Regions from separate parts of the uncultured Anaerobiospirillum sp. genome, predicted to be linked through region 3. Evidence: predicted binding sites of a transcription regulator. Region 3 holds the regulator's gene; each other region holds the start of a gene.
What was found. Region 3 encodes sigma-54, which starts transcription at its own class of promoters, with help from an activator protein. Its sites were predicted from a motif close to TGGCACNGTTTTNGCTT; they were not measured.

Region 1 (10,506 bases), on a different contig from region 3:
GTGGGAGTGTTGGAGGAACGATGAGGGCGTAGAGCATGGAGGTAACGAAGAAGCCTTCGTTAATCTCGTGGCGACGAACGATGCAGAATAAAACTTCCCAGAAAGCACCTACAGCGAAAGTAACGAGGTAGATTGGGAGGAAGTAAACAGCACCGATTAAGAGCTTGCTGCATACGCCAGCGTCAGCACCTAATGAACCGCCTAACATCTGCACTAAAGCAAAGTGGTAGTCGTTGCTGAAAAGTGCATAAGAAGTAGCAGCGATTTCAGCGCCATTAGGCATTGTGGCTAAAGCCATCACGGTCTGGCTACCAACGTTGAACCAGCCCCAGAACATTGCAGGAAGTGCTGCAACGAAAACAATAATCATGATGCGCTTTAAATCGATGTAATCGCGCACGTGAGTATTGCCAGTGGTTACCTTACCATTGGTGTAAAGGAAGGTATAAGCGCCTTCGAACAGAGGGTACAGCTTCTCAAAGACGCCGCCCTTCTCGAACATAGGCTCCAGTTTCTTAAAGAGTCCTAACAACACGTTTTAACCCTCCAGCTCGATCTTGGTGAGGCTACGACGTAAGTACTGACCATAGTCATTCTTGCCAGGGCATACATAGGTACATAAAGCTACGTCTTCTTCAGCAAGCTCTAAGCAGCCTAACATCTTAGCCTGGTCAACGTCGTTAATCTCAATAGCACGCATGAGCATGGTAGGCTCCATATCTAATGGGAATACCTTCTCATAGGTGCCGATAGGAACCATGGTACGTGAACCACCATTAACGGCGGTATTGATGATGTACTCAGATGGCTTGATGAATGAAGAGATGTAAGCGTTAGTTACAGTGTGACGCTTAAAGCCTGCACCGAGCCAGCTCTTCATGATGAAGTCGTTTGCTCTGCCTTCCTCTAAAATAGAGATCTGCTGGTGGTAACGGCCTAAGTAAGCAAAAGCACCTACTGAGGTGTAGCCCCACAGAACTGAGCCAGAGATTACACGAACGCCCATCTCAGATGGGATAACCTCGTTAGCGGTCAGTTCAGCAACTGAAGCACCAACGATGGTACGAACAAGACGTGGCTCCTTGGCATTTGGACCAGCGATGGAGATAACGCGCTTGTTGTAAACCTCACCATCTACAAAGAGGTGACCAATTGCGATAACGTCCTGGTAGCCAATGTGCCAAACAGTCTTGCTCTCGGAAACTGGATCGAGGAAGTGGATGTGGGTGCCTGGTAAACCAGCAGGATGAGGACCTACGAAGATCTCTTCCTTGATGTTAGGAGCACTCACCATTGGGATGGACTTGTCGCCATGGCAGACGAAAACAGTAACACCAATGCGGCTTAACACAGTTAAACCATTCTTGAATGCTTCTGCTTGCTCAGCGATCACTACATTTGCGCAAGGAGCTAATGGATTGGTATCCATTGCAGTTACGAAAATTGAGTGAGGAATTGAGTCTACGCGAGGTACCTTGTCAAAAGGACGGGTACGGAATGCAGTCCATGCACCTGATTCGATTAACTGGCTCTTAACGTCTTCAACGGTAAGGTCAGAAAGCTTGTCAGCAGGAGTCTTCTTAAACTCCACACCCTTAACAGACTCATCGATCTCGATAACGACTGACTGGAAGGCTCTGCGCTCGCCACGGTTAACTGCTACAACAGTACCGGAAGCAGGTGCGGTAAAACGTGTTCCTGGATTTTTCTTGTCCTCGAACAGTACCTGACCCTTTTTAACAGCTGAACCAACTTCAACAGACATTGAAGGACGCAGACCAGGGTAATCACAGCCTAGTAAAGCTGTATGCTTAACCTCAGGACATGCACCTATTGACTGCTCAGGCTGGCCGCTTAAAGGCAGATCCAATCCTTTTTTGATGTTAATCATAGGCGGTTCCAATACAAAACTTACTCGGAGCTATGCTCCACGTACTTCAGACTGACCTCTAACGTCTCAGACCTACTTAAAACAGACTGTTTTTAAGCTCGAATCCTCGACTTTGATATCAAAGCCATCGTGACTTGCTCGAGTCTAATGACACAAGCAAGGACACAAAACCTTTAATTGAGCTTGAGTACCATTACACCCAAAGAAAACGGTTCGCTGTCACAAGCTGAAGTTCTCTCTTCATCCGATTACCGTCCCAAGAGAGATCACTATCTGCTTAGTGCCATGATGCAGGATCGTGGGTTTAGCCTACTATCCTCATCGGCACGCTGTTGTGCTACACGCTTTTAGCTAAGTGCAACACACAGATGGTGTTCAACTTCAGTTGACAGCACTCAGACTATCAATACGACAGTCTGATTGGGGAAAATATGACCCTAAAGAGTATCTACACTGCATTTGATAAGTTAGACAACCGCAAATGGGCTGATAAAACTATTACTTGCAAAGCCTAGATACACTTGCAAAGAGAATTTCAAAGCATTGAATGAGCGCTAATTTTGCGTTTACGCCTCAGCTAGCGTTCGAAAATATGAGTGTCAAAGGTACCCGCAACCCTAAATCAGAGGCAGGCATCAAGTCCCAAATTTTAACACAAAAAGTACTCGTTATCCCCCGTAACTGCCACGTTATGCGGCTATTGTGACAAAGTTAGAAAAAACTATGACACGCATGCATATGGCAAATTACTCGTAGCTTGTGATACTAAACAACTCCCAAACGGCGTGATTAAAGCAAAGTTAAACATGAAGAGGAGGGTACGCCTTAGCTTACTTGTATACCAATGTCTTATGACAAGCAAGCTACACTTTGTTTAAGAACGTGAAATTCATGCGCTTTTGTAAGGTCTAAACCGATCGATATCACATTAACAACATAATGTTTGATGACCTTTACAAACTTGACTCTTATGCGCACCATTTGGAAAGTCTTTATGCCTCACCATGGCTCAAATACACTCAAAATACACGGTTAAACTTACACAAATAGACTAACTTGCATACAAGCTTGACCATACCAATTTAACCCTTGCTCAGGTCACAATTATGATTTTTTTGCCAAACTACCATACAAGAATCTAAGATCACGAGAGGCTATCTAAGATCACCACAACGCCTAAAGAGATCAAACAACCCTGCCTCAAAGCAATAAGCACTAAAACTAATCTACTGCAGCGCAAAAGAGATCAAACTAACCTGCTGCAGCGCAATATGAGATCTAACTAACCTGCCGCACCTTCTAGCAAACTCCCGTAGCAACGCTTGCCACACATACAGGCATGGCAAGTGAAGTGGGATGTGTTCCCTTTGTGGCTCCACTATGGAGGGGATCATGTGTTGTGAACTTTATGCCTTATTAGCGACTTCATCCTTTGCTGACCATGGGGCTACCTTAAACAAAAGCAACATACCTGGGATCGCAATGATGGTGCAGAAGATAAAGAAATTCTGCCAACCTAAGCCCTCTACAAGATAACCTGTTACTGCATTACAGAAAGTACGAGGAATGGCCGAGAAACTTGTAAGCAGCGCTAACTGCGTTGCGGTGTAGGCTGGATTAGTTTCTTTGGCTAAGAATGCTACGAAAGCTGCCGTACCTAAACCACCGCCACCGTACTCACACACTAGCACTAAAGAGAGCAACCCCACTGATGGAGTGCCACTCTTACCTAAGTAGGCTAAAAGAACAAAACCTAAGATCGTGACTACCTGAATAAAGCCAAAGACCCACAGTGCGCGGTTAATGCCAAGCTTTAACATGAACACACCGCCTAGCAGGCCTCCGGCTACAGTCGACCACAAGCCAACATTCTTAGCCACAATGCCTATGGTGGTGAGGTTATAGCCTAAATCCATGTAAAAAGGTGTTGCCAAAGCTAAAGCCATGGAATCACCAATCTTGTACAAGAAGACAAAGCACACGATAAACAGTGCAGCCTTAACACCACGGCGGCCAATAAACTCAGAAAAAGGCTCTACTACTGCCTCTTTTAAAGTGCGCGGTGCATTGCTGACATTCTGTTCACGTAAAAATAAGGACAGGATAAAACAAGGAATCAAACATGCTGCAGTAAAGGTAAATACAGTTTGCCATGATACATAGTCAGCCATGATCAAGGACACACCGCCTGGGATTAATCCTGCGACACGATAGGCATTAACAAACACTGCATTGCCTAAACCAAGCTCAACATCTGGTAAGAACTCACGACGGTAAGCATCGAGCACAATGTCCTGAGTTGCAGAGGCAAAGGCCACTAAGATCGCTAATCCTGCAATAATGCCAATATTCTCTTTTGGCGAGAACCATCCCATAGCAGCAATAGCGCCGATCAAGACTATCTGGGAGAGAATAATCCAGTCTTTACGTCTACCTAATCTAAAGATCTGATAGCGGTCAACGAACGGAGCCCACAAAAACTTCCAAGTGTATGGCACCATCATCAAGGAGAATGCGCCAATCACCTTGAGATCTAAGCCCTCTTTACGCAAATATGCAGAGAGCAAATTGATAAGCACAAATAGCGGCATGCCTGAGGCAAAACCGGTCACCAGACAAATACCCATTCTCTTAGAGAAAATCTGCACTAATAGCGATTTTTCTTCTATCTGTTCTGACTGAGTATTAGCAGTTGCATCCTGTGGCGTAGCATCAGCAGTATCTGCACTTAAATTTGCATATGCATAAGCGCCATACTCTTTGGCGGCCTCATCACTATCTTGCTCTTTGGCAGCCTCATTACTATCTTGCTCGTTTGCAGCACTTTTCTTGAGCGTTTGTGCATGCTCATGAAACTTTGCAGCACTCTCCATAATCTGATCAGCTGGATCATACACGTCTTTGCTAAATAAATTTTGAGCTGCTAAATCATACATGTCCTTGCTAGAGGAACTTTGACCTTGTCTATTAGCATGCTCTTCGTTCTTATGATTGCTAAAAGCAGATTCTGAATCTTCAGAAGAGTATTTGGTGTTAGCTTTATCTACCATGGTGCATACATAAATGAGGTTGCTTTAGCTAAATAAAAAGGGCCGCAGGTGCTTGACCGGCGGCCCGTGGTAACTAAGTGATTAGTGCTTAGTCACGGAAATTTTGGAATTGAAGAGGCTGACCTAAGTCGCTCATCTTGGACTTAACTAAGGCAATTACAGCCTGCAGATCATCGCGCTTCTTACCTTGAACTCGTACAGTGTCGTCATTCATCTTGGCATCTACCTTGATCTTCTCATCTTTGATGAGCTTAACGATCTTCTTGCCAAGATCCTTATCAATGCCTTCTTTGAACTGTACTTGCTGCAGTGACTTCTTACCTGAACGAGTAATGTCCTTAAACTCAGCACAGCCGACTTCGATACCGCGCTTAATGAGCTTTTGGGTCAGAATATCATCCATCTGCTGAATCTGGAACTCTTCGTCAGCCTCAAGCTTAACGAGATTGTCAGCCTTTACTAACTCGTATGATGCTTCAACGCCGCGAAAATCATAACGTGTTTGTAATTCACGATTAGCGTTATCCACTGCGTTTTGCAGCTCATCTTTCTTGAGTTCAGAAACAATATCAAAAGACGGCATGTCATTCTCCCCTGTTAATTAACTAACGCAAAACCAAAGTTTTAGTTAGTTTGAATGCAGAAAGCTTGGTTAATAAAATCAAGCTAAACTGTCATTATAACTCAGATGCTGCTTTTCTTACTGATGACATGATGCCATCACGATCTAAGCCTAAGTCTGCAAGTAACTCACCGCGATTACCTTCACCAACGAAAGAATCACTCATACCAAGATTGCGCACCTGAGCCTTTGCATTGCTATGAGAGATGGAGGCAACGATTGAGCTAATATGCTCGCCTACACCGCCTAGTACAGCACCCTCTTCTACAGTGACCAACAGATCGTATTGTGAGCTTAAGTATTGAATTAGCTCTTCATTAAGCGGCTTTACAAAGCGCATGTTAATGAGAGTGATATCTTGCTCTTCACAAACACTCTGTAGAGAGTTAACTAATGGGCCAAAGACTAACAGAGCGATCTTATGTTGCTTGCCTAAAGCATCAACACGTTCTTGCTCATGAGAGCTTTGAGCTACCTGCATATGCTCAAGCTGTTCACGGCTTTCAAAGCCAAGCAGCTTAATAGTATGTTCAACTTGATCCTCAGCACCATGACCATCAAAAGAAGCACTATCAAGCGCTCTTACGAGCTCATTGACATGAGATGAAGCTAAGTTGCGGATTTCAACACTACCTACTGCAATAGTCTTTTCCAAGCTCATAGGAGCATCTTCAAAACTATCGCCCTTCTTAATCATTAAAGACTCACCATTGTCTCGTGGATAACGAATGACACATGGAGAGCCTAGCGCATAGGCAGTGTTTAACATGGTGTACTGCTCATGACGTGAGCTTGGCACCATGATGGTTAAATTAGGTACGGTACGGGTATAGGCAATATCAAAAGCGCCATTGTGTGTAGGACCGTCAGCACCAACTAAGCCACCGCGATCAAGGCACAGAATGATTGGTAAATTCTGAATTGCCATATCGTGGATTAAGCCATCATAAGCTCGCTGCATGAAGGAGCTGTAGATATTCACTACAGGGCGCATACCGCCTGCTGCTAAACCTGAGGCAAAGACCATGGCATGCTGCTCAGCAATAGCCACGTCGAAAAATTGCTTTGGATAGAGCTCAGCAAATTTAGCTAGACCAGAACCAATGCGCATGGCTGGTGTAACAGCCATAAGCTTAGGATCTTCTTTTGCCTTGTCGCACATCCAGCGACCAAATCCTGCTGAGTATGAAAGGTCTTCTTTTGGAGCGCCTTTTTGAATACCCTCATCTGGATCAAATACAGGTACACCGTGATAGCAAATTGGATCTTTCTCTGCTGGCTCGTAACCCTTACCTTTAGTAGTAACTACATGCAAGAAAGTAAGGCCAGGCATATCACGGATGTTTTGCAAAATGCTCACGAGGCTATTAACGTCATGACCATCTACTGGGCCGATATAGTTAAAGCCGAACTCTTCAAATAAGGTACCTGGCATGAGCATGCCTTTAAAGTGCTCTTGAGCACGTAAGGCTAAATCACGTAAGGCTGGCAGCGGCTCTAAAATGCGCTTACCACCTTCAATCATCTTGACATAATGAGGAGAGGAGAGCACATGAGACAGTCCTTGATGTAAGCGACCTACGTTCTCAGAGATACTCATCTCATTGTCATTTAAGATCACGGTAAGGTCGAGATCTTCAAAAGAACCAGCATGATTCATAGCCTCAAAGGCACAACCGCCTGAGAGTGCACCATCGCCAATAACAGCGACAACTTTTTTACGATCTTTACGATCTTTGGTGCTTTCTGCTACGGCAAGACCTAAGGCTGAACCAATGGAGGTGGATGCATGGCCGGTGGTAATCAGATCATGAGGGGTTTCACCACGCCAAATAAATGCATGCAGACCACCTTTCTTACGAATGGTGCCTAGCTCTTTGCGATGGCCAGTTAGCATCTTATGAGGGTATGCTTGATGGCCAACATCCCAAACTAACTTGTCATTTGGAGTATCGTAAACATAGTGTAGAGCAACAGTTAGCTCCACTACGCCAAGACCAGAGGCAAAGTGTCCTGCTGTCTTACTCACAGTGTCAATGAGGCATCCTCTGATCTCTGAACAAAGATCAACTAAGGATTCCTTGGGCAAGGAACGCACGTCACAAGAGTCGTGAATACGCTCTAGCAATTCATAAGTGTTGGTAGAAGTATCTTCCACAAATCATCAGATCCTGAATCTCATTTAAAGTCAGATAGATTTAAATCTACTAAACTTAGCTAAATATCCAGGAAATCCCCTCATCTTTAATACCCAGCCCACATGACGCAGGTGCTTGGTAATGCTTTATTTCCAAGCCTTTTACAATAGAGCTCTAAGTTATCGCATGCCTCTTAATTAACTAAAGCCACTCAATGCAACTTAGAAAAATAACAGATCCTTACGATGACATGCGCCACTATTGTTACTGGCAAAAACATCAAGTCTCATCGCTCTTAAGAGCTTTGAGCCTGCCATGACAAAGTCATAAGACAGATATTCATATACTGCTAAAAGTGACATCCTTTAAGCAGTATTTTTGTCTTTAGGCCCTTGAGCCTAAGTACTAAATTTTTAGCGCACTTTAAATAATTTAAGCGCTGTAACTTAGCTGATTGCACTTAGCAAAGTCTAGACACTTAGCTATTAGCTGCAAGTATCTTGTTGCTGATAATAGCTGCATTAAGCACTAGTGCATTTAAGCCTCAGCTAAAAGGAAAGCTATCCATACTGCTAGCGAGATGATCTTAGATAGCGCATGGCTGCATCTTTTAGCAATTAGTGGTCACGCTCAATGCAGAACCTTGCAAATTGCTTTAATAAATCAGTATCAACACTAATGCGCTCGAGATCTTTAATGGCATCTTCACATAAGCTACGAGCGTACTCGTCAGCCTTTTCAACACCAAGTAGAGTTACATAAGTGCTCTTTTCAAGTAACTCATCTGATCCTACGTTCTTTCCTAAGATCTTAGAGTCACCAGTAACATCTAGAACATCATCACGCACTTGGAATGCCAGACCTACTTTGCGGCCATAGTCAGTTAAGTGCTTAAGATCATGACCAACCTCTGGTGCCTCAACAATACCTAAGGCATTGGCGATCATATCGTTACTGTGATGAGAGAAAGCAGCCTCATATCGACCTGCAATAAAGCCAAGCTCTACGGCACAAGCGATCAGAGCACCAGTCTTTAATGAGTGCAGCTTCTCTAGTTCTTCTTGCTTTAAGGTGCAGTGCTCGGATGCAAGATCAATTGCCTGACCGCCGCACATACCCTCAAAACCAGCCGCTTTAGCAAGGCAGGCGCACATTCTACCTTTAACCTCACCAGAAAGACGGCACTTTGAATCGGTTAACAGCTCAAAAGCTAGAGCTTGTAAGGTGTCGCCTGCTAAAAGCGCAGTTGCTGAACCAAACTTAGCGTGCACAGATGGTTCGCCGCGACGCAGCATGTCATTGTCCATCTCTGGCATATCATCATGTACTAAAGAGTAAGCATGGATGCACTCGATAGCTGCTGCAACATAATCTAATGAACGCATGTCAGCACCATAGGCACTGCCAGTTGCGTAAACTAAGAATGGACGAGCACGCTTACCACCAAGTAACAGTGCGTAAGAGACGGCCTCTTTTAACGTAGCAGGCTCAGCAGGCATGCTGTCTAACTTCTTCTTGAGACATTCATCAACACGCTGCTGAATAAGCTTGAAATACTCACTCAATTGCATAGTAAGCTCTCTTATCCATCCTAAGCACATGCTTTAGCGTAAAACTAAAGCTGCTTTTGAAGTATTTAATAGCCGCATATGTTTAATGGGCTTTGATTTTAATCAGGCCTAGATTAATCTGTGTGCATGCTTACACTAAGGCTAAAGCGCATTGCTGCATTGCTTTACGTTTTTGCAATACAGATAGATTGATACTTAGCATAAGCTTACAGCTATTAGCTTAGCCCTGACTTTGCATCTCGGATTCTTCTTGGTTTAGAGCGTTAATCTGTTGCATAGCGCTCTGTCGAACCTGTGAAACCTTCTTTGACATGTCATTGAGACTACGACGGCAATCAACTGCTAGCTTCATACCCTCAGAGTACTTATCAATGGCCTCATCGATAGTGAGATTACCAGCTTCAAGATCTTTTACTACGCTCTCAAGCTTAGATAGAGACTCATCTAGATTCTTTAAACCAGTTTCTTCAGCCATAAGACTCTCCTATCTACTTTTACCCAACTCTGTTTTTGTACTAAAGCTTACAGCTTAGTTAACAAAGCAGGTTCAAATTGATATTGCACAGCTCTTAAGACAAGGGTCAGCACAGGTTAAGAAAAAACACTTTACTCAGAATAATCTGAGCATATCTTACCTGTATGCACTCCATGCGCATCTTGCCAATGCAACAAAAAATCACAAAGCACAGAACAAAAACACTATTTTTTGACTAAGCTCACGGCTTTGACGTGAAGTCAAAAACTTGCTTTCTGTGAGATTTAGTAAAGATGCATGTTTTGATAGCTTTTTAGCAAACGCTCAACTATGGCTATCAAAAATTTGCATAAACTCTAGCAAACAAGTCTAATGCAAAACTTAGAACTAACCGCCTCAAGCGGGATAATTTAGTGCCAGAGCTTATAAAAACAGCCTTTGACGAAGAAACTATTAAAGTTAAGGCCGTTGCAAGATACACCAAAACAGCTCTCTTGTAACGGCCTTAATTGTGTCTCTTCAAGACAGATCAAACTTATGCAAGCCTTATCACTTGTAAAGCTACACAATAGTGCGAACCACGCGGCATCGTGATTGTCTTTAAGCTAACCTAGCGTAACCAAAAGCATACGCAAGATTGTTTGCGCTATGCTGCGTGCGCTTAATACTGCCTTGGAAGCTTGCGCTTTAGTTGCGCATTAGAGCTCAGACAACAGCTTATCAAGTGATTTTGCAATATGATTTAAGTTTGCTCTAAAG
Region 2 (10,506 bases), on a different contig from region 3:
GTTAAGCGATCAGAGATCTGCAGGCCTGCAGCATCGTCTTTAGAGCTGTTAATACGAAGGCCTGAGGATAAACGCTGATATGAGGTGTTGAGTGCTAAGGTAGAGTTAGCGAGCTTACGCTGAGCGTTAATGGAGCTCACGTTAGTGTTAACGTATAAAGCCATGATTCTCTCCAATATCGTCTATGCAGGACAGAGAAGCTTAGACGCCATGCTCCACCTTGCTTTTTGCAATCAATGTATTCGTAAAGGGCATAGCTGCCACTTACGAATAAACTGTCTACAAACTCCCACCAAATAAGGCCGCAAAGGAGAGCTAGCGGCCTTAAAGTGATACGAGTCTTAAAATCTATGTTTGCGTATTAACGGCCTAAGAGGCTAAGTGCCACAGTTGGACGCTGGTTAGCCTGGCTCAGAATGGTCTGAGAAGCCTGCTGAATAATCTGGTTCTGAGTTAAAGCTGCAGTTTCAGATGCAAAATCAGTATCGCGAATACGGCTGCGAGCATCAGACTCATTTTCCGCAATGGAGCTCTGATTGCGGATGGTGCTTTCCATACGATTCTGGATTGCGCCTAGGGCCGCACGCTGTGAGTCAACTGTTTCAATCATCTTATCGATGTTTGCTAAAGTTACTTGGGCAACAGATGCTGAGTCGACCAGGAAGTATGCTAATGAAGGTGTGGCAGCTTTAGTGAAAAACAGACCTGTACCACCTTGAGCTGCTGCCTGCTGCTTATCCTCTTTAATGGCAAGTCCAGCCATCTTAGCTATGCCATTGATATGGAAGCCATTTTCAATCTTAAGATTGATCATGTCGTTTGCATTGGCACCAACCTGAAAGTAGTACTCTCCATTGGCATTCTTTAATGTATCAAGCTTAACATTACCACCGGTACCACCTGCGCCTGTGGTTGCATCCTTACTCATCAATACATTTGCACCAGCAAATGTTGTTTTATAAGCAATACGGCTAATTTCATGAGATAAAGACTTCACTTCTTCTTGAAGTGCCTGGCGATCCTTTTGTGTGTTGGTACCGTTAGCAGCCTGTACTGCAAGGGTACGGATACGCTGCAGCATGTTGGTCGTTTCGTCTAAGGCACCTTCGATGGTTTGAGCTAAGGCGATGCCGTCGTTGGCATTACGATTTCCCTGATTTAAGCCATTTATCTGGGATGTTAAGCGATCAGAGATCTGAAGGCCTGCTGCATCGTCCTTAGAGCTGTTAATACGAAGACCTGAGGACAGTCTCTGATAAGAGGTATTGAGTGCTAAGGTAGAGTTAGCAAGCTTACGCTGAGCGTTGATAGAGCTAACGTTCGTATTAACATATAAAGCCATGGTATATCTCTCATAAGGCAAGCCATGATCATCTTGTGAAAGATCATGGCAATATCATTCCTGATCGGCTTTGAGCAAGAGCTGTGCCTATTTCGTAAAGCAGTTTGGCTAAATGTGTATAAAGAGCTTGTTTAAGCCAGTGTGTCATAAACATACCTACCATAACTGCAGTTACATATGCGTGGCAATGCTTTGCCACACGGCAATGCTGCGCTCCATGATCTTGTTTTTTTTGCTATACCAATACGTCTAGTCTTACTAACAGTGAGCCTTGAGTGTGTGCTTGCTGTACTTCTCAGTAATGTGTGGCCAGCTGGGTAATTTCATACGCTACTTCAAGCTTTGTGCTTGTTAAAGAATTACTGCAGGTTTGTTATGGCATCTGAGCGGCAGTTACACGCTTAGCTACGTCCTGTTGTGCTTAGTAAGCTGATAAACGATACTTTGTAGCTCGATTGGTGATCTCGGTCTGATCAACAGCTAAAAATGAGAGATTAGTGAGGAGAACGCGAGTCTTTTTTGCGCTTGCTAATATAGTGCTAACTTTCATGCCGTAAAATATTTATAGGTAATTGTTATACCCCACTGCAAACTTGCCATATAACTAGGAGAAAGAGATGCACAATAGGATGCCTAGTTTAATGCTGTTACCAGCTGCGCTTTTGGCTGCTCTAGCCATGCCTTCTCAGGCAAACTCTGAGCTAGACTTCTCTCATCAGTACCGTTATGAGGGCACTGGTGAGGTGGAGCATCCAAACAGCACACCTTCTCCTAATCAAGTTGAGTCAAATAATTCAGTGAGCGGTGATATCTACACAGATAAGCGCACCATTACTGTTGGCAACCTGAACAACAACTCAGGCAATGCTTACTCTAGTGTTGATCGTCAAGAGCAAGTACGACGCTACTCAAATGAGCAATTAAAAAACAATGCTGAGCAGCATCGTATTCCTGCCTACGAGGACTTAAACCGCGCAAGCCGTAGTATTCATGGTGAGAGTTATGGCCCCAACCACTACCAGTGGTCTACAAGCACTAATGACTCCAGCGCATGGGACGACTATTACAATCAAAATCAGACCAAACCTGCGCCGCCACCGAGTGAATATGGTCAAAATGCTCGCCCTTCCCATGGTCCAAATGGTGGGCACTTTAGGCCCGGTTACAGACCAAACTTTGATGAGAATAACCCCGATTACATGCCTTATCCGCCTACTCCGGATGCATACTACCCACATAGACCGTCTCATCGACCACCAGTAAGCCGTCCACAACCTGTAATGGGTACTGCTTTGCGTGCTTGTATCTCCCACGAGAGATCTGATGGCTCATTTAGCCGTGACCATCCTGAGCACGTTATGATTACTGATGGCCATGGCATTATGGCCCGCTTTAACTTCATGCCTGAAGGTAATTTGGATAATCTCTTCTTGCTCTTAAACGATCATGGCAGAACACGCATTCTCCCAATGAAAAATCGTCGTTCACTTAGCAAGGCTCCAATTATCTTAGAAGACATTACTGGCGATCACCGCTACCGCATCAGCAGCTCATGGCGTCGCTGCGGCGGTTAATCATAGATCTTCCTTCTTAGTGCGCTAAAGCAACTGCCCAGCACTACCCTGCTTTAGCGCATTAAATACTCTTTAATCTCTGCCAACTCTTATGCAGTGCTCAGTTTCTTAGCACGTTGTCTTGCTGCTAGCGTCTCGCGATTATCTTTCTCTTACAATGCAATCAAGAGCTGAATGCTTTTTACCTTGGTTGTAAGGAGGTAGTAAGACATTGCCAGTGAAACCATCGTACATAGGCTGTCGCAACTGCACATTGCGCTTTGTAGTTCTAGACGTCGACCACTATCTAACGTGATATCCTCGTAAGGTCTTCTAAGCTTGTACATGGTTGTACTTGGTTTTGAAGTACTCAATGGATTGCCGCTAGTACTGAGGTTTTAATGATAAGAGGCAGATGATTGGTGGAGTACAATTAAAAAAGCCGAGTCAAAGCTCGGCGTAAGTTAGGTATGGATTCAAGTTAATTAACGGATATTGAGGATTGAGTCCATAACTGTATTTTGTGTCTGCAGCGACTGAGCATTAGCCTGATAGTTACGCTGTGCAGTGATAAGCTCTACAAGCTCATTGGTAAGGTCTACGTTGGAGAGCTCGAGGTTTGAGCCCTTAATAGAACCACATGAGCCTGAGTTAGCTTCCTTAGCGATAGCCTCACCGGATGCATTAGACTGCTTCCACTGAGTATCACCAATCTTAGTCAGACCTTGGGTATTGGCAAAATCCGCCATAGCTACCTTGGCAATATTCTTTACCTGACCATTGGAGTACTCACACTGGATAATGCCGTTCTCATCGACGGACATACCAATCAGAATACCTGTAGCATAGCCATCATTTGTAGGAGCTTGGCTTACAGAGAAGTTTGATGAGCCGTACTGGCTTGCAGCAAACTGAATATTCAGCATCTGAGTTGGCTCAATACCTTGTCCTAAGGCAGTATGTAAGCTACCGTCATTGCCTGCCTGACCCTTAAAGGTGAAAGTTAGGTCTTTTGGTGGGTTATTTTGATTTAACTGTGCAAGCACACCAGTTGCATCCTGAGAATTGGCAGGAGCATTTGGATTACCAAAGAGTGCATGACGTAAGCTGCCTGGAACTTTCTGGTTTGCAGCTGCAGCATCAGCAGGGTTTACAAGCTCAACCTTAGCAGGATACTGCTCTAAGACCTCACCGTTTGGACCAAACTTAACCTGGAAGCCAAAAAGATTTGAGCCAGCAATAGTAGACTTGCCATTTACGGTAAGGCAAACAGGATTGTCTTTGTATGAGATACCCTGGCCTAAGCCCTTGCCTTTAACATCAACTGGATGTCCATCAACGTATGGGATTACAGTCCAGTTAGTGTTGTTAGAATCCTTAGCATCTGGACCAGTCTTAATCATGTAGTAAGTCAGAGTATGAGCACGACCTAAGGAGTCGTGAATAGTCTGAGAGGTAGATGCTTGGTAAGTGCTTGCATCCTTTGGATCAAAGTCAGTGTAGTACTGGATAAAATTAGCAGCATTAGGGTCTGGATTAGCGCCACCAGCTGGTCCACGGAAAATACCTTGCGACTCATTTACTGGTACATTTTGCGGCCAAGCAGCACCAGACCATGGATCTTGAGCAGGCTGGTTTGGCTTAACTGGGTCTTTATCAGCTGGGAGGTTAACGCCGATAGAGACGTTGGTAGACATCTGAGGTGCGCCAGTGTCGGCTGGTAGACGAATATTATGGGTGTTGCTAAGGTCTAAGGAGGTGGTAGTACCATCTGGGTTTACGTCCCAACCTTGCAGGAAATCACCCATAGCGGTGACTACGAAGCCTTCTTTGTTGATCTGGAAAGCACCGTTACGAGTAAAGGTCTGTGCATCAGAGCCAGGGCCCTCAAGTACAAAGAAGCCATTACCCTGAATTGCCATATCCAGTGGGTTACCAGTATCACCAGAGAGTGCACCTTGTACAAACTGCTGTGACACTACGGTGTTTTGTACACCCATACCGGCATTGGTCTTGGAGTTTGTGAAGACGCTATTGGCATATACGTCAGCAAACTCTGCACGCGACTTCTTAAAGCCGTATGAATTGGTATTAGAGATATTATTTGAAGTCACATCAATGTGCTTTTGAGAGTTCTTAATACCGCTAACTGATGTTCCGAACATAGCGTTGCTCCACTACAAAAACTTATTTAGGCTACTCACTTTGGAAAAAGTGTAGCCAAAGTGCAAAGCTTAATGAGCAAAGGTAATGCCATATACACAAAAAGTTTGTTAAATGCCTTAAATATGCCTTTTTCGCTATGTTTTATAACTAAGATCACCGCGTTCTTAAAATCCATAAAAACACGTAACTCTACCTATCGCGGCAATGAGATCGCCTCCTCAATAGCAGATCTTGCCGCTATGCTTTACAGCTATCCATGAAACTAAGATCTGCTCCTAAACACCATCGTAACCTCCATACTGTCACGATTATGCATCGTGACCTCTTAGCATTCTCAAACTGACTCTTAGCGACCTAGCCAAACGTACGAGTAGCTAGCGAACCACAAGGCCCGGTTAGGCAATTGTCGTGTGCAATGCATTCAAGTCAAGGCAGGATCATGGAGTAATGGAACCGCTAAAAACCAAAGCCGCATTAAGTACGAGCTCTGTATCAGAGTCTGTAAGCCGCAGCTGCCATCGTATGCCTTTGTCTTGTATGTTGTATGCGCCTTAACAAGTCAATTATCTCAATGTACCCTTTAGCCTCATAGACCATAAAGTCTGAGTATGGTTAGTAAATGACCAGCCTTGTGACTAAGTAACACTAAGCCATAACATCATAAAAGCTATGAGTTCATGACACAGATACTACTAAGCGTTCTACTGCTCGGTAGATTATGTTTACTGTGCAGATAAAGCAAATAGCGCCCTACTCTGCTGTTAATTGCTCCAAGGCAAATTACATTAACCAATTGATTCTACCGTTACATAAATAGTGATATGTTTTATAAAGCCACGAAAAAAAAAATGATGTGAACTGTTATTTATACTTCTGCAGCTGCATGCCGCATTGATAATCAATGGCTGTTGTATTATGCCTTTGTCATTAAGGCGAGGAAGGATAGCGAATGGCTCTTAGTTATTCGGCAAGATTGGTGTATGTAACAGCTATCTAGCTCTAACAAGGTAGTTCAGCTTGAGAAGCATAACCTATAAGCTAGAGAGCATGAGAGGATGCATTTGGTAAGTAATTGCGCGTCCTTTAAGCATTCAGAATGCTTAGGAGGAGAGCTAAAAGAGGCGCTGCCATGTTTGGTCGCATGGAGCGCCTTGGCGATCTTTAACGGCTAGATGGATGGTTGCGACTTAAGCGCAGACATGATCCATCAGCCATCAGCCATTGATGATCTTATAGTCTGTTAGACTAAGAACTGCTGATAAGCAGCGTTATCAGTTACCTCGATGTATGGGTAATTGATGGTGCTGATAAATTGCTCTAAGTCGTCATTACCATGGGTTACATTAAAGCCACACAGTACAGAGCAGTACTCTAAACCAGAAATACGGAAGTGGAATAGAGAAATACTTAAAGAGCCAGCAAGCTTAGTTAAGAAGTCATTGAGAGCACCCTTAGTCTCAGGGAACTCAAAGAGGAATAAACGCTCTTTTTCACCTGCCTTTAAGTGACCACCGATCATGTAACGCACGTGATCTTTTGCCAGTGTGTCTTCAGTTAGGTCTGTAACCTTGTAGCCAGCTTGCTCAAGTTCACCAGTGATGTAACTGAGCTCTTTTTTACCTTCAGTAAGCTCAATAGAGGCAAAAATACGTGCCAGATCGCTACGGTGAACACGGTAGCTGAACTCGGTCACATGACGGTTGCCGATAGTCTCACAGAACTTTAAGAATGAGCCCTTAACCTCAGGAATCTCAACTGAGAAGATACCCTCAGTCATTTCACCAACGTCACAGCGCTCAGCGACCATACGTAAGGTGTTGAACTTAACGTTAGCGCCAGACATGATGGCAATGTGATTGCCTTCTTTGATGTTGTGCTGACGTAAGTACTTCTTACAGCCAGCTAAAGATAAAGCACCTGATGGCTCGGCAATAGCACGAGTATCATCGAAGATGTCTTTCATAGCAGCACAGATTTCGTCATTAGAACAAGTAATGATGTCATCAAGATACTCGTTACACAGACGGAATGTCTCTTCACCGGCACGGCTTACAGCTACACCATCAGCAAAGTGTGAAACAAAGCCAATGTTGCATGGGCTGCCATTATCTACTGCAGCTTTCATACAGGCAGAGCCTTCAGCCTCAACACCAATAACTTTTACGTGAGGGATGAGGTTCTTGATATATACGGCGATACCTGCTGCTAAACCGCCGCCGCCGATCTGAACAAAGATGCTGCTGATATCATTACACTGCCCCATGAGCTCATGAGCAACGGTGCCTTGACCGGCAATAACATCAGGATCGTCATAAGGAGGGATCATAGTAAGACCCTTTTCCTTTGAGAGCTTTTGAGCATAGTCATAGGCTTCGTTAAAGCTCTCACCATACAGCACTACCTCAGCGCCAAAGCGACGCACAGCATCCACCTTTAAGTCTGGGGTGGTGTTAGGCATTACGATGACTGCCTTGCAGCCTAAGTTCTTGGCTGATAATGCACAACCTTGTGCATGGTTACCTGCAGATGCGGCTACGATACCGCAGCTTAATTGCTCCTTAGAGAGCTGACGAATCTTGTTATAGGCACCACGAATCTTGAAAGAGTGAACAGTCTGATAGTCCTCTCTCTTGAGTAAAATCTTGCCACCACCAATCTTGTCGGATAATTTCTCAAGCTTGTGCAGTGGGGTTAAACGAGCAACAGGATAAATGCGTGCAAGCAAGATCTTACGAAGATAGTCCTGCCCGCTTAATGCATTCTCTTGACTCATGGTGCGCTCCTAAAAATCTGTCTTACGCAAACTCTAAATACATACCAACTCAAACAAGTAAAGATGCCAAGCAAAGATCAATTCATAGCATTCTTATGCACGCATAATGTGGCAATGCACAGATATACAAGCAAAATGAAGTGACGCCCTACTTACTGCCTTACCAAGTTAAGTGAGTTTGCGTCGATGCGGCGGTCGTTATTAGAGTTGTAACCGCGACATCTAGAAAACAATGCCACTCAAAGAGTGGCCTCAAATAATGAGTTCGATAGTAGCACGCAAACTAAGCCTAAACTGCAATGCCCCGCAAGTGCCTATCTTGACTAAGGTTTGGGCAAAAATGGTGCGTAACTTTGGTGCATACTCCCCTACCGTCTACTGCATTTCAAGTTATAGACAAATCTGCAATCCCCGTCATGCAAGCCATAACAGCTAACTTCCCAGTTACATAAAGTATGAGCATTCAAATACGTAATCCTGATAAAACGACCAGTAAACCCAATTCAGATTAGTAAATTCATTGAGATTTGAGCATTGAGTGTAGAGCCTATTCAGAGCCAAGTTCACGGAGCAAAATCAACGCAGATCTCGTATCCCATAAAGCGAAAAAGCGACCACAGCTGATGATCTATCCCCATCATCAGCCATGATCGCTTAAGCTAGACTACGCTATAAACATCAAGTCTTAAGCGCAGTCTATAGATTTACTCTTAGCTAAGAGCTCATTAGAACATGTAACGGCACTGTGCGTTAACGCCGAAGCTGTCGGTGTTGGAAGATCCAGTGTAGTTGATTCCAAATGAGGTACCAAATGCACCGTTCTGAGCACCTAAGCCAACAGTTAAGCCGTACTGAACTTCATCAAGCACCTCAGTGTTCATAGCAACAGCCATTGGCTTAGTGCTGTTGAACTGGGTATGTGACTTAGCCTCAGTATCGCCAGTGTTGAAGGCAACAGTTAAGTCTGCGCTAGGAGCTAAAGTCCAGCCGCTGGTGCTAAATGCCTTAGATAAGGTTACACCCAGTGGGATGGAGAATACGTTCTGCACATCAAAGTCAGTAGTAGCGATAGCACCATCTGCTGACATTAAGTCATAGCTGTCGGTGTTGATGCGGATGAAACGTGCACCTAAGTGTGGAGTTACATCAACTGCAGCAGTAGAGATGGTGTACTGACCAGTTAAGCCCATAGTAACAGCCTTGGTGTCAGCCTTACCAGAAAGATCTAAGCCCTCAACCTCGTGAGAGATTACGGTCATGGAGGCATCGCCAACTAAAGCAAAGTTACCAAAGCCCATTGCTGAGTAAATACCAAAGCCGTAGTAGTCAAACTCGTCCTTGAGGCCATTACCCTGACCCTTGCCTTCTGCATCACCAGAACCGATGTTGAATACAGCACCAAAACGCATGTTGCCGTTTACAGTATCAGTACCAAATGCTACACCAGCAAGGTCAACATCTGAGCCGTAAGATACGCCCTCAGCGTTGAAACCGTCGGAATCAACAGACTTGTACATTGGGGTTAACCATACACCGCCGTTAGCCTGTGAGCCAGTGGCAGAAATGGTTGCAGCCTCTACACCAACGGCACCAACACGACCAAACATTGCGTCAGCCATGGTGGTTACTGCAGCAACAGCAGCCTGCTGGGCACCTGCGTAAGTTGCAGCATGAGCAGCAGCATCGATTGCACCGTATTGCTTAGCAGTAAGAGTATTAACTACAAAGTCATAGCCTAAGCCTGAAGCACCAGAGAACTCGCCATTTGCATAGTCAACAAACATCTGACCAACAGGTGCGGATACTAAGCTACGAATCTGTTTCTCTACCTCAGGATCAAGCTTTAGAGTTACACCTGTAGTAGAAAGATCAGCACCATTAGCATAAGTGTAAGTCAAAAGACCACCAGCAGCCTCAACAACTAAATCACCACTTGCGGTTACTGTGCTGCCAGTACCCTGTGCTGCAAAGATCTTAAGTCCAGTATCCTTAGCAGTGATGTCACCGATTAAGCTTACCTTTGCACCTTCTGCAGCCTGAACCTTTGCTGCAACGGTTGTTGTGCCTGCGCCAGAAGTGAAAGTAATAGCAGGCTGTGATTTGTCAGCACCGAATGCATTGTCAGTGATGATAAGAGCAGCGTTCTTACCAAGCTCTAAGGTGTTCTTAGGAATATTGCCGTTTACAGTTGTATCAGTAATGTCGTGCTTTACGATAATACCGTTATCGTACTTAACAGACAGTGGCTTGTTGAGAACTAAAGCATTAGCAGGACCAGTTGAGCCAGAATTTGTAGGATCAGCAAACTTGCCATCTACAAGGTAGTTGGCCATTACTGAATTGAACTCGGCCTCATCAAAGCCATAGCCGAAAGCAGCGTTTTGACCAACATACAGACCGCCGGCTAATACGCCCACGTCTTCTTTGGCATCACCAGCCTTAATCTCTTGAACAGCAAGAACTGATGCCTTCTCAGTGTAAGCAGGATCAACGAAGATCTTGCCAGCCTTGAACATAAGGGTCTCAGCAAATACGGCCGCAGTTGAGCTAGGCTCATCGCCAACCTTATCCTTACCAATGGTTAAGGAGCTAGCTGCCTTGCCAAGCTCAAGAGTTGCAACGTCAACATTTGCACCACCAGCAATGGTTGAGGCGTTTTCAAGGCTTAACTT
Region 3 (10,506 bases):
ACTGGTCGTCTTAGGCAGATCCGAGTTTTGTATACTCATCATGGACACCCTTAACAGGTAAAATGTGCGCTGATTCTAACACAGCATGATGCGCTTACCTGAATAAAGGCAAGTAGATAGAAACAACGAACAACACCTAAATTTGTTAGCTAAATTCGTTAATCTTTAAGCGTCTTTTCATCTATAAACCAAGGCAATCTTGTTTGATGAGTGCTTAAGGTTATGGCTTTAAATTAGCTAACATGTGCAATCTCACGCTCTTTGTTTAAGAGCATGCGATGGCTTTAATAAGCTTGGTTTAAACTGCCTGTATTTTTATGACAAAACCACAGTCAGCTGCTGTTCTTTGACGTTTAATAAAACGGACGAACAGACTTATGTAGCTTGCCATACAGGGAGCGCATATTGTGCTACTAATTATACTTATGCTAAAGGCAAAGCTTAGATTAATGTCTGTATGCATCAAATGCAGCTATAATGTTATGCTCATTGCAAAGCTCATCGTTAACATGAGCTTAACAAATAAAACCCTGATAGAACTTAGCAAAGTCGTTATATTATGTAACTTTTGCTGTGCAAAGGCTAAACCATAGAATATAACCTGAACAAGACTATCAATAAGATGCACTGTGCACCTTAAATGCACAAACTTTTTGCTAATCTGTTCGTTATGAAGCGATAACTATAGGCTATGGATCATCACCATATATATGCCTAGGAGACAAAGATGTTACACGAGACATGTATTCAAGCAGGCAAGCGCGTTTTACAAGAAGAAGCTGCAGCAATCCTTGAGTTAGTCCCTTCTATCAATGAAGACTTTGCTCGTGCATGTGACATCTTATTAAAATGCAAAGGTAAGGTAGTCTTAACTGGCGTAGGTAAATCAGGTCATATTGCCACCAAGATCGCCTCCACCATGGCATCAACAGGCACGCAAGCTTTCTTTGTTCAAGCCGGCGAGGCAGCTCACGGCGACTTAGGCATGATCGGAGATCAGGATGTAGTTATTGCTATCTCCAACTCCGGCGAAGGTACCGAGCTTAAGATCATGATCCCGCTACTGCGCCGCCGCAAAATTCCTCTGATCTCCATTTCTGGCAATTTAGAGTCTTCTTTAGCTAAGGCCTCTGATGTGGCTCTTAGCGCCCATGTAAGCAAAGAAGCTTGTCCGCTTAATCTAGCCCCAACCTCAAGTTCTACAGCAGAGCTTGCCATTGGTGATGCTCTAGCCATTGCCCTTTTAGAGGCTCGCGGCTTTACCGAGCGTGATTTTGCTATGTCTCACCCTGGCGGTGCTTTAGGCAGAAAGCTCCTCGTTCGTTGCCAAGACATCATGCATACAGGCAATGAAATTCCTTTATGCTCAGATAAGGTCACTATCAAAGATGCTCTTTTAGAGATGACTGCTAAAAACCTCGGCATTGTTGCTGTAGCTGATGCAGACAATCACTTTGTAGGCGTGTACACCGATGGCGATCTGCGTCGCACCTTAGAAAAAGAGTTTTCTGTAAAAGACGATTTAAGCAAGGTAATGACCCACGGCGGTATTAGTGTTAAGGCTGAATGTCTTGCTGCAGATGCTTTAGCCATCATGCAAGATAAGAAGATCAGCGCCATGATTGTTACAGATCAAGACAATAAGATCATCGGTGCTTTTAATATGCACGATATGCTTCGCGCCGGAATCATATAAGCAAGCATAGTTCTAAGGGGACAGTATGAGTTTAACTGAGAGTGTATTCCATACCTTCTATCAGGACTTAAGCGCTGAGGTTGCTCATAAGCTCAGTAAGATCAAGCTCGTGGTATTTGATGTAGATGGCACCATTACTGATGGTGGTATTTACTTAGATAGACAGGAAAACGAGCTTAAGAAATTCAATGGTAAGGATGGCATGGGCATAGCCTTATTGCACTATGCCGGTATCCATACGGCTCTTATCACAGGACGTGACTCTCCTCTTACTCAGCGTCGCGCCAAAGAGATCAAAATAGAGCACGTTATACAAGGTATCGCCGATAAAAAGGTAGCCTTAGAAGAACTCTTAGAGAAGCTTAATCTTTCTAAGGATGAAGTAGCTGTCATGGGCGATGATGTCAACGATATCCCGCTCTTTGAGAACGCTGCTGTTTCTGCATGTCCTAACGATGGTTATCACTACATGAAGAAGATCGCTACCATTGTCCTTACATTAGATGGTGGTCGTGGTGCTGCACGTGAGTTTTGCGATCTCATTATGATGGTTCAAGGCAAGATTACCGCTGATGGCCGTCCTTTAGTAGCCAAGGAAGGAATTAGCTTCAAGCCGGGTGCGCAATAAAGACCCAAACTTCAATAACTTTACAAACTTCAATCACTCCACTACCAACAGCTCTCAAAAATCCACTCATCTATCCTAAACATGAGGCAACCTCATGTTTAGGTTGAATCACGTCTTGAGTCTATTCACACAACTGTTTTGCTATCTAAGCAAAGAGTGCAGCCTTAAATTTTCCTTGTGTGCCTAAAGGCATGCAGTGCCCTTCCTAATTTTCCCTGTCTAAACTATTTAACTTTACAAACCTGTCTAGATTTGATGGGTCAAAATAGTGCAGTAATTATGCTAATACACTAAATCGTAGGCTAATTAACAATCATATTGCTTACTTTTGTAAGACGAGTTGTACTGATATTTGCGCATGAGCACAAGTTTGATCAAATTTGCGGCCTGCACGGCAAATTTTGGGCCAATTTTTAGAATAAATAGGCTAGAATGTTTGACTGTTTTCAAGGCTGCCTCAATTAAACATAGCGCTGTTTTTATCTTGGCTAGCTGTTGTGATTTAGCCTATATAGGCTAATCGTTGCTAGTTAAGAATAATGATGTAGGCTCGCCTTGAGTGGTATTAGCTATCAAAGATTTTGGCATTTAATGGGAAGTAATTCTTAATGGGCGTTACTTTAAGATCGATCATCATTGCTGCAATGCTGACTGTTTTAGCAGCTCTGTTGTATCACTTCTCTGGCTTGAAAGGCAGACTGAGCAACGAAGAGATCTCCAATCTCTACCCAACCTTTGTTTCTAAAGGCTTAAAAGCTGAGCTCTACGATCAAGACGGACATATAACCCATTCCATGACAACAGATGAGCTTAAATACCATGAAAACAAAAAGCTCTTAGAAGTCACTGGTATTGATGGTGTTTTCTACGATAAAAACGACGATGGCTCAGCCAAAAATGGCTGGAGGATCAAGGCTAAAGAGGGCGTGATGGTGCATGACAACTATGCCGATTTACGAGGCAATGTCACCGTTAGTCCTTTAGATGTAGACACCTCAGAGATCAAACAAGTTAGTACTAAGAGCGTGCACTTTGACATTAAAAATAAGATCATCAGCTCTAAACAGCAGCTGAGTATCGAAGGCACTAAGTTTACTAACACAGGATCAAATTACGTTATCGATCTGAACAAGAAAACCATAGTAATCAAGGACAAGCCTCATGTGGTCTACAATCCGTAAGATACTGATTACATCTGCAGCTCTTGTAGCTTTCAATAATGCATATGCGTTATCTACAGATAGTAAGCAGTCAATCAACGTTCAATCAGTTGAGCAAAGCGCTGATCTTCAGGCAAACAAGATCGTGTTCTCTGGTGATGTAGAAGCAACTCAAGGCTCTATTAAGCTCACCGCTGATAAAGTAGAGATCATCAGAAATGAAAATGGTGACTTAGAGTCTATCATCGCCTATGGTTCTCCAGTTAACTTCCAACAACAGCAAGATAACGGCAAATACATCAAGGCTCGTGCCCGCACTTTAAGCTACTACCCTCAAAAGACTAGCATCATACTGCAAGGTCGTGCTGTAGTCTGGCAAGGTGAGTCAAAGATGACCGGCGAGCGTATCGAGTACAACATTAACTCACAAAAGCTGCGTGCTGTGAACAACAACAGCCAAGGCGGTCGAGTATCGAGTACTTTTGTGCCAGCTGACTTCAAGAAAGATAACAAGTAAAAAAATAGATGCTAGCTTATAACAGCATCTAAATTTGCTAGATCTTGAGATCTGTAAACACGAAATTTACGTGGCTACAGGATTAAAAAACTAGCAAAGATCCAAGCAAACTCCTAATAGCGAGCTTAGGAATTTAAAGCAGTTTGCATGACTAAGTTTTCTCTTAGTTTTTGGAGTTAAAGTTTTTAAGCTCTTTTATCTTAGTAGTTGTAACAAAGGTAGACATGTCCATTTGGCTATACCCCTCAACTGCATGAATAGAGCTTTAATTAAGCAGCGGTATTAACCGTGGCAATAAACAGGTAACAAGATGAGTCTTTTACAGGCCAACCACCTTAAGAAAACCTATAAAGGACGCGTGGTTGTAAATGATGTAAGCCTCTCCATCGAGAGCGGTTCTATTGTTGGTCTTTTAGGCCCAAATGGCGCAGGTAAAACCACCTCGTTCTATATCATTGTGGGCATTATCTCCACTGAAAATGGCAATGTCATGATCGATGATCAGGACATTACCCACTTACCAATGCACAAGCGTGCATTAGCAGGACTTGGCTACCTGCCTCAGGAAAACTCCATTTTCAGAAAGCTAACTGTAGAAGAAAACATCATGAGTGTGCTTGAACTGCAAAAGCAGCTTAACAAGCACGAGCGCCAAAATAGACTCAACGAGCTTATTGAGGAGTTCCATATTGAGCACATTGCTAAAAGTGCTGGCATGGCTCTCTCTGGTGGTGAACGTCGTCGCGTAGAAATCGCCCGCGCACTCGCTGCCAACCCTAAATTTATCTTGTTAGATGAGCCTTTTGCTGGAGTTGACCCAATCTCCATTTCTGACATTAAGGACATCATCACTCACCTTAAAAATAGAGATATCGGTGTATTGATCACTGATCATAATGTGCGTGAAACTCTTGATGTATGCTCCAAAGCCTACATCGTAAATGCAGGCGAGATTATCGCTAAGGGTAGCGCACAAGAGGTGCTTGAAAACAAGAAGGTACAAGAAGTGTACCTCGGTAAGAATTTCTCTTTATAGGAAAACTTTCATGGCTGGCTTGAAAACATCTCTGCAAATGAGAGCAGTCCAGACACAGACCTTAACTATGACTCCACAGCTGCAGCAAGCAATTCGTCTGCTGCAATTGTCGACTCTAGATCTGCGTCAGGAGATTCAGCTTACTATCGAAAAAAATCCACTTTTAGAGATTGATGAGTCTATCGCTAACTCTAATGTGGACTCGCTTGACGAAATGGCAGAAAACGAGCGTCGTGCCAATGATAGCGAGATCTTTGATCCATTTAGTAATGACGCCTCTTACCAAGGTGCGGACATTGATATGTCTGGCTACAACGAGCACAACGAAGTTGCCTCTGCTGGTGAGCTCATTGGTAAAGATAGTGAGTCACGCGCCGACTACTCTCGCTCACGTAGTGAAGATGACTACTCAGACTATGATCTAACTGGATCCAAGGCTAGCCAAGAATATCTTGATTATGGCTCTGACTATCGCGAGTCAGATGTTGATCTCTCAGCTGCAGATGATGCACTTTCTAATACTGCCCTGCCAGATAGATTAACTGAAGCAGCGATGGACCCTGGTGCCATCTCGACTTTATCTAACCACGATACATTAGCTAGAGATGATAGTGTCTCTGCTAAGTCACGCTCTAAAAACGGCATTACTGGCCTTAACACTGTCTATGAGGGTGAAACCGAAGAGGATTTACGAGATCACCTTACTTGGCAGCTTAACTGCTCTCAGATCCGTGGTCGCGATCGTGAGATTGCCGAGGCTATTATTGATGCTGTAGATGACTCAGGTTATTTAACTGAATCCCTTGAGGACATCGTCTCTGTAGTTATCGGCCGTTATCCAGATACCACAGAAGAAGATGTGGCCATTGTGCTAAAACTCGTACAGCACTTTGATCCATTAGGCGTAGCCTCTCGTACTGTACAAGAGTGTCTGCTCATTCAGATTCGTGAAATGATGCAGACCAATGTAAGCCAAGAGGTCTTGTTTGCTGAGTTAGTAGTCTCTCAGTACCTCGACATGCTCTCAAACCATGACTATCGTGGCTTGTGCAATCAGTTAAGCATCAAAGAAGATCTCTTAAAGAAAGTTATTGAGATCATCGTTTCATTAAACCCACGCCCTGGTAATACTGCAGTTAAGCAAAAGTCAGATTTCATCATTCCTGATGTCTTAGTCGTTAAAGATGAAAATGGCAATTACGATGTTGTCCTTAATCCTGACTCACTGCCACGCGTGCGTTTAAATGAACAGTACAAAGCCCTCTCTTGCTATGCACGCAACGAGCGTGAAAAAGAGTTCTTCAAGAGCAACCTGCAAGAGGCCAATTGGTTTATTCAAAGTATCGCTAAGCGTAACGACACCTTGCTCAAGGTTTCAAAATGCATCATTCAGCATCAGAAAGCCTTCTTAGATCATGGTGAGAGTCGTATGGAGCCTTTAGTGCTTAACGACATCGCTCGCGAAGTTGAGATGCATGAGTCAACTATCTCACGTGTGACTACTGAAAAGTATCTGTTTACCTCTCGTGGTACCTTTGAGCTTAAGTACTTCTTCTCTTCTCACGTTAGCACCGAAAGTGGCGGTACAGCCTCTTCAACTGCAATACGTGCAGAGATCAAATCACTCATCTCAAAGGAAAATCCACGCAGACCATACTCTGATAATCAGATCGCCGTGCTGCTTAAAGAAAAGGGCTATTGTGTGGCTCGCCGTACCATCGCTAAATACCGCGAGTCTATTGGTATCGGCTCTTCCTCACAGCGTAAGCGTCTTGTATAAACCATCGCCACTCAAAGCGGCACTAACGAGACGAAACGAAACACGAGACGAAACGCCACTACAACTCCCCATCGCCCCATTGTCAGCTAAAAACGAGCACTTTGGGGCCTATGCCCAAAACTACTTTGGGCATAAACCCCAAAGAGAATTTGGACATAGCCCCCAAAAAGAATTTGGGCATAATACCCTGCCTCATGAGTTTTAACTCATGCACCCCATCTAGACTAAAAAGATCACCACAACATCTTTGGATCATTTGAGTGAAAGTCGCCCCAAAAGATCACAAGATGGTATTAATACCAAGATCACCACAGGATCAATCAAGGATCACATATATTTTTGTCTTTGGCTTATATATGACTTTTGATTGCTGCGTTTTCCTAAGGCTTGTCCATGCCCTAGAAAAAAGCGTAAAGACCATTTCGGGATCTGCATCTAAGATTTGCTAAGTTTAAGACCCCATAAGGCTTTGATTTAGTTAATATGAAATCAAAGGTTGTCATGCAACTCTCTTACGGGCCCTCGACGAGCCCTTCCCCTTAATTTGACACCGTCGCTGACTATATTTTCCTTTTGAACAGTTTTGCGACTACGGGAGTCAAGTTAAGTAACCAGCTATCGAATTGTTCTGACAGAACCTCTTTAGCTTCTTTGCAGTAGGAACCACTGTTATACGTAGTCTTTTACTTGATACTGCTATGGATTGATTATTTTGGGACTGCGTAGTACCAATAGTACAGTAACGGCGGTGGACGTCGGCCACACTCTCGGTATCCAACTAGGTTGGGTTAAGGATCAGATATATGCAGATTAACATCCAAGGTGTAGGACTTAAAGTCACAGACGCTCTTCATGACTATGTTACAGAGAAGTTCACCAAACTCGAGCGTAAAGGCGATGTTATCACTTCCATTGCTGTTACCCTGACAGTTGAGAAGCTCCAGCAAATCGCTAAAGCAGACCTCAACGTTTCTGGCGGTACACTGCATGCCGAAGCTGAGGATGAGAGCATGTATGCAGCCATCGATGCCTTAATCGACAAAGTTGATCGTCAGTTAGTCAAGTACAAAGAGAAACACGAGTAACCGACGGGCATTTGCAGATTCACTTTCATAACAAAAGCCTTTGAGAGGCATGGCTACAGCGCCCCCTATTCCCAGAACTAGCAAGAGATTGTAGGAAAACTCTTGCATCTGACAACTCAAAGGACTTTTGTTCGTTACTAAACAGCAGAAATAACCACCCCAGGCTCAGTTGAGCCAACGATTCTGCTACAAAGGTTTAAGTTAGTAACCCGAGGCCCCGTAAGGCCTTATGCAGTAGAGCATAACCCTGGGCTGTATTAGCTAACAAGCGCTACTGCTACACACTTTTTGCACTCACCCGAGGCACTGCAGTTTTAGATACTGCCAACTAATGTAGCCTCAAAAAGTTGGATATAACCCCAGGCTCAGTTGAGCCATTTGCTCCAACTTTCAAGGACTTAAAGTACTAACCCGAGGTCTTGTAAGGCCTCATAACGAACCATTTGTTAGTAACCGCCTCAGACAGCAACCCCAACAGTATATTGTCTGATGGCCCCGTATGAGACTCGCCCACAACGCGGCTGAGCATACAAGAACCCATTTCCAACCAAGGGAAGCTCGCGAGAGCTCCCCACCCTAACACGGGAAAAAGGCCACTCATGCAGTGGCTTTTTTCATTTGTGCCGCCTGTAAAATTCCCATTCCCACACAATTGCTGCAAGTAGCGTTCAGTGTGACTTGTCAAACAGTAAGGCTCAGTTTTACTTGCCCAACAGTAAAGTTCAGTGTGACTTGTCAAACAGTAAGGCTCCGTTTTACTTGCCAGACAGTAACGTTCAGTTTAACTTGCCCAAAAGTTCAGCCATAATGCTTTAACAAGCGATCAGCAGGTATGTAAAGCACTATTAATCTATCCTAGATCTAAGTTCTTACACCTATGCCAAATGGTTTTCCAAGTTAACCTTTTGGTACTATGCTATTTATCTTGGAGGCGTATAATACGCCTTACTTTGAGGTTCGTAAGTTTAGATATGGGCATTAGTAAAGTGCACTCATGCGATCTTAAATCCCATATATAAGCGCCAGATAACCATGGCTTGCTGCCTTAAAGCAGCTTATTAATATAGCTCTTAGTGAGTTGAATTAAGATGAGTCAAACCGCTCGCATCTTGGTTGTGATCAGTCTTTTCTGGTTCACACAGTACATCTACGTCCCATATCAAACCCCATACCTACTTGCACAGAAGGTCAGTGCTGATTTTGTGGGCATGGTAGTAGGCTTCTACGGCGCTGTACCTTTCTTTACACGACTGTTTGTCGGCATTTTCTCCGACAGAATTGGCATGTATAAACCGCTGATTGTCTTTAGCTGTTTTACTGCAGCTCTTGCTTCAGTTATACGTTTATATAGGCCTGATGGCGTTGGTTTCTTGATTGCCAACATCATTTCCGGCTTTGCCTGCTCAGGCTGGATGTGCTTTATTCTCTTCCACACTAAGAACCTGACTAAAGATAATTTAGCCAGAGGCATGGGCTATGTGCTGGCCGCATGCAACATTGGCATCTTACTCGGATTCTTTGCCTCTGCTACCTTATATGAACACTTTGGTATGTTCATGATGTGCCTGCTCTCAGTAATTGGCGGTAGTAGTGCAACCTTAGTAGCCATTACCCTTAAAGAAAAAGATGAGCCTAATAAGGTAAAGCCTAAAGTACGTAATCTTCTTGAGGTTGTTAAGAACAAGCGCCTATGGTTCTTCTCTGTCATCGCGGTGATACAGCAAGGCATTTTAATGGGCACAGCCATGTCTTTTTCCAATGAGGTGGCCAACTCCTTAGGTGCAGCTCCTTGGCAGATTGGCATCATGACTATGACCATGACTGGATCATACGCAGCCTCATGCTTCCTCTCCTCAACCAGAATTGCACTACGTATAGGCCCAGGTATCTTAATGACCTTATCGCAGATTTGCATGGCCATGTACTGCATCTTGATGGTTAGCCTTGAGAATGTATACATGCTCATTCCAATTCAAGTTCTGCTTGGCTCTACTGGCGGTATGGTGTTCTCCTGGTGCTCTGCTGAGGCCATTAGTCAGATTGAGGCGTATCGTCGCTCTACTGCGCTTAGTATCTTCCAGTCGATGTTTGCCATTGGTATGACTGCAGTTCCTATCATGGCAGGCTACTTATTCAATCAAACTGGCACCTTAGACACTGCTTTCTTCTTCCAGGCTGCACTTGCCTTCTTAGGTGCTATTGCTACTGCTATCTACTATGCTCGCCGCAGAATGCTGCGCCGCGCCGGCAAAGAGTACTAGCAGGGCAATTAAGCATGCCATTCACAAGCAAATAAGCATACACAAGCAAAACTGGTCGCCTAAGCGGCCTGTTTTGTTTTAGGCATACACACAAAATACCTACCCTCAAAGCAAACATGAGCCGCCAATCCTATCTATACGTCTCAGGCAAATAATGGCTTGGAATTTAGGAGAGGCGAGAACAGCTGTTAAGTAATAGCTTTGGACGAAAGTTATTAGTTGCTTGCTTAGAGCGGATACAAAACGGCTTAAGGGCTTTGTATACAAGGCTTTTAAAGGATGGTTATGTAAGGATTAATGAGTGGAAAAGAATTTTGCAGGGCGCAGAAACGAAAAAATCAGC

Region 1: the regulator sigma-54 is predicted to act here: its motif matches at 2,134-2,150, upstream of RDO37_RS02720 (Na(+)-translocating NADH-quinone reductase subunit A).
Region 2: the regulator sigma-54 is predicted to act here: its motif matches at 1,415-1,431, upstream of RDO37_RS03870 (flagellin).

What each region holds. Positions count from the first base shown of each region.
Region 1 covers NZ_CABTML010000028.1:54,800-65,305, forward strand. Annotated here, with positions in the region: gene RDO37_RS02715 (NADH:ubiquinone reductase (Na(+)-transporting) subunit B) at 1-535, opposite strand, end outside; gene RDO37_RS02720 (Na(+)-translocating NADH-quinone reductase subunit A) at 539-1,891, opposite strand; gene RDO37_RS02725 (AmpG family muropeptide MFS transporter) at 3,298-4,941, opposite strand; gene RDO37_RS02730 (YajQ family cyclic di-GMP-binding protein) at 5,030-5,524, opposite strand; gene dxs (1-deoxy-D-xylulose-5-phosphate synthase) at 5,619-7,721, opposite strand; gene RDO37_RS02740 (polyprenyl synthetase family protein) at 8,319-9,272, opposite strand; gene xseB (exodeoxyribonuclease VII small subunit) at 9,493-9,747, opposite strand.
Region 2 covers NZ_CABTML010000048.1:145-10,650, forward strand. Annotated here, with positions in the region: partial or broken gene RDO37_RS03865 (flagellin) at 1-164, opposite strand, end outside; gene RDO37_RS03870 (flagellin) at 362-1,342, opposite strand; gene RDO37_RS03875 (hypothetical protein) at 1,960-2,916, shown strand; gene RDO37_RS03880 (flagellar hook protein FlgE) at 3,381-5,060, opposite strand; gene ilvA (threonine ammonia-lyase, biosynthetic) at 6,302-7,834, opposite strand; gene RDO37_RS03890 (autotransporter outer membrane beta-barrel domain-containing protein) at 8,560-10,506, opposite strand, start outside.
Region 3 covers NZ_CABTML010000022.1:123-10,628, reverse strand. Annotated here, with positions in the region: gene RDO37_RS01900 (ATP-binding cassette domain-containing protein) at 1-39, opposite strand, end outside; gene RDO37_RS01895 (KpsF/GutQ family sugar-phosphate isomerase) at 728-1,696, shown strand; gene RDO37_RS01890 (HAD hydrolase family protein) at 1,722-2,324, shown strand; gene lptC (LPS export ABC transporter periplasmic protein LptC) at 2,933-3,505, shown strand; gene lptA (lipopolysaccharide transport periplasmic protein LptA) at 3,486-4,001, shown strand; gene lptB (LPS export ABC transporter ATP-binding protein) at 4,312-5,037, shown strand; gene rpoN (RNA polymerase factor sigma-54) at 5,048-6,817, shown strand; gene hpf (ribosome hibernation-promoting factor, HPF/YfiA family) at 7,621-7,902, shown strand; gene RDO37_RS01860 (MFS transporter) at 8,991-10,163, shown strand.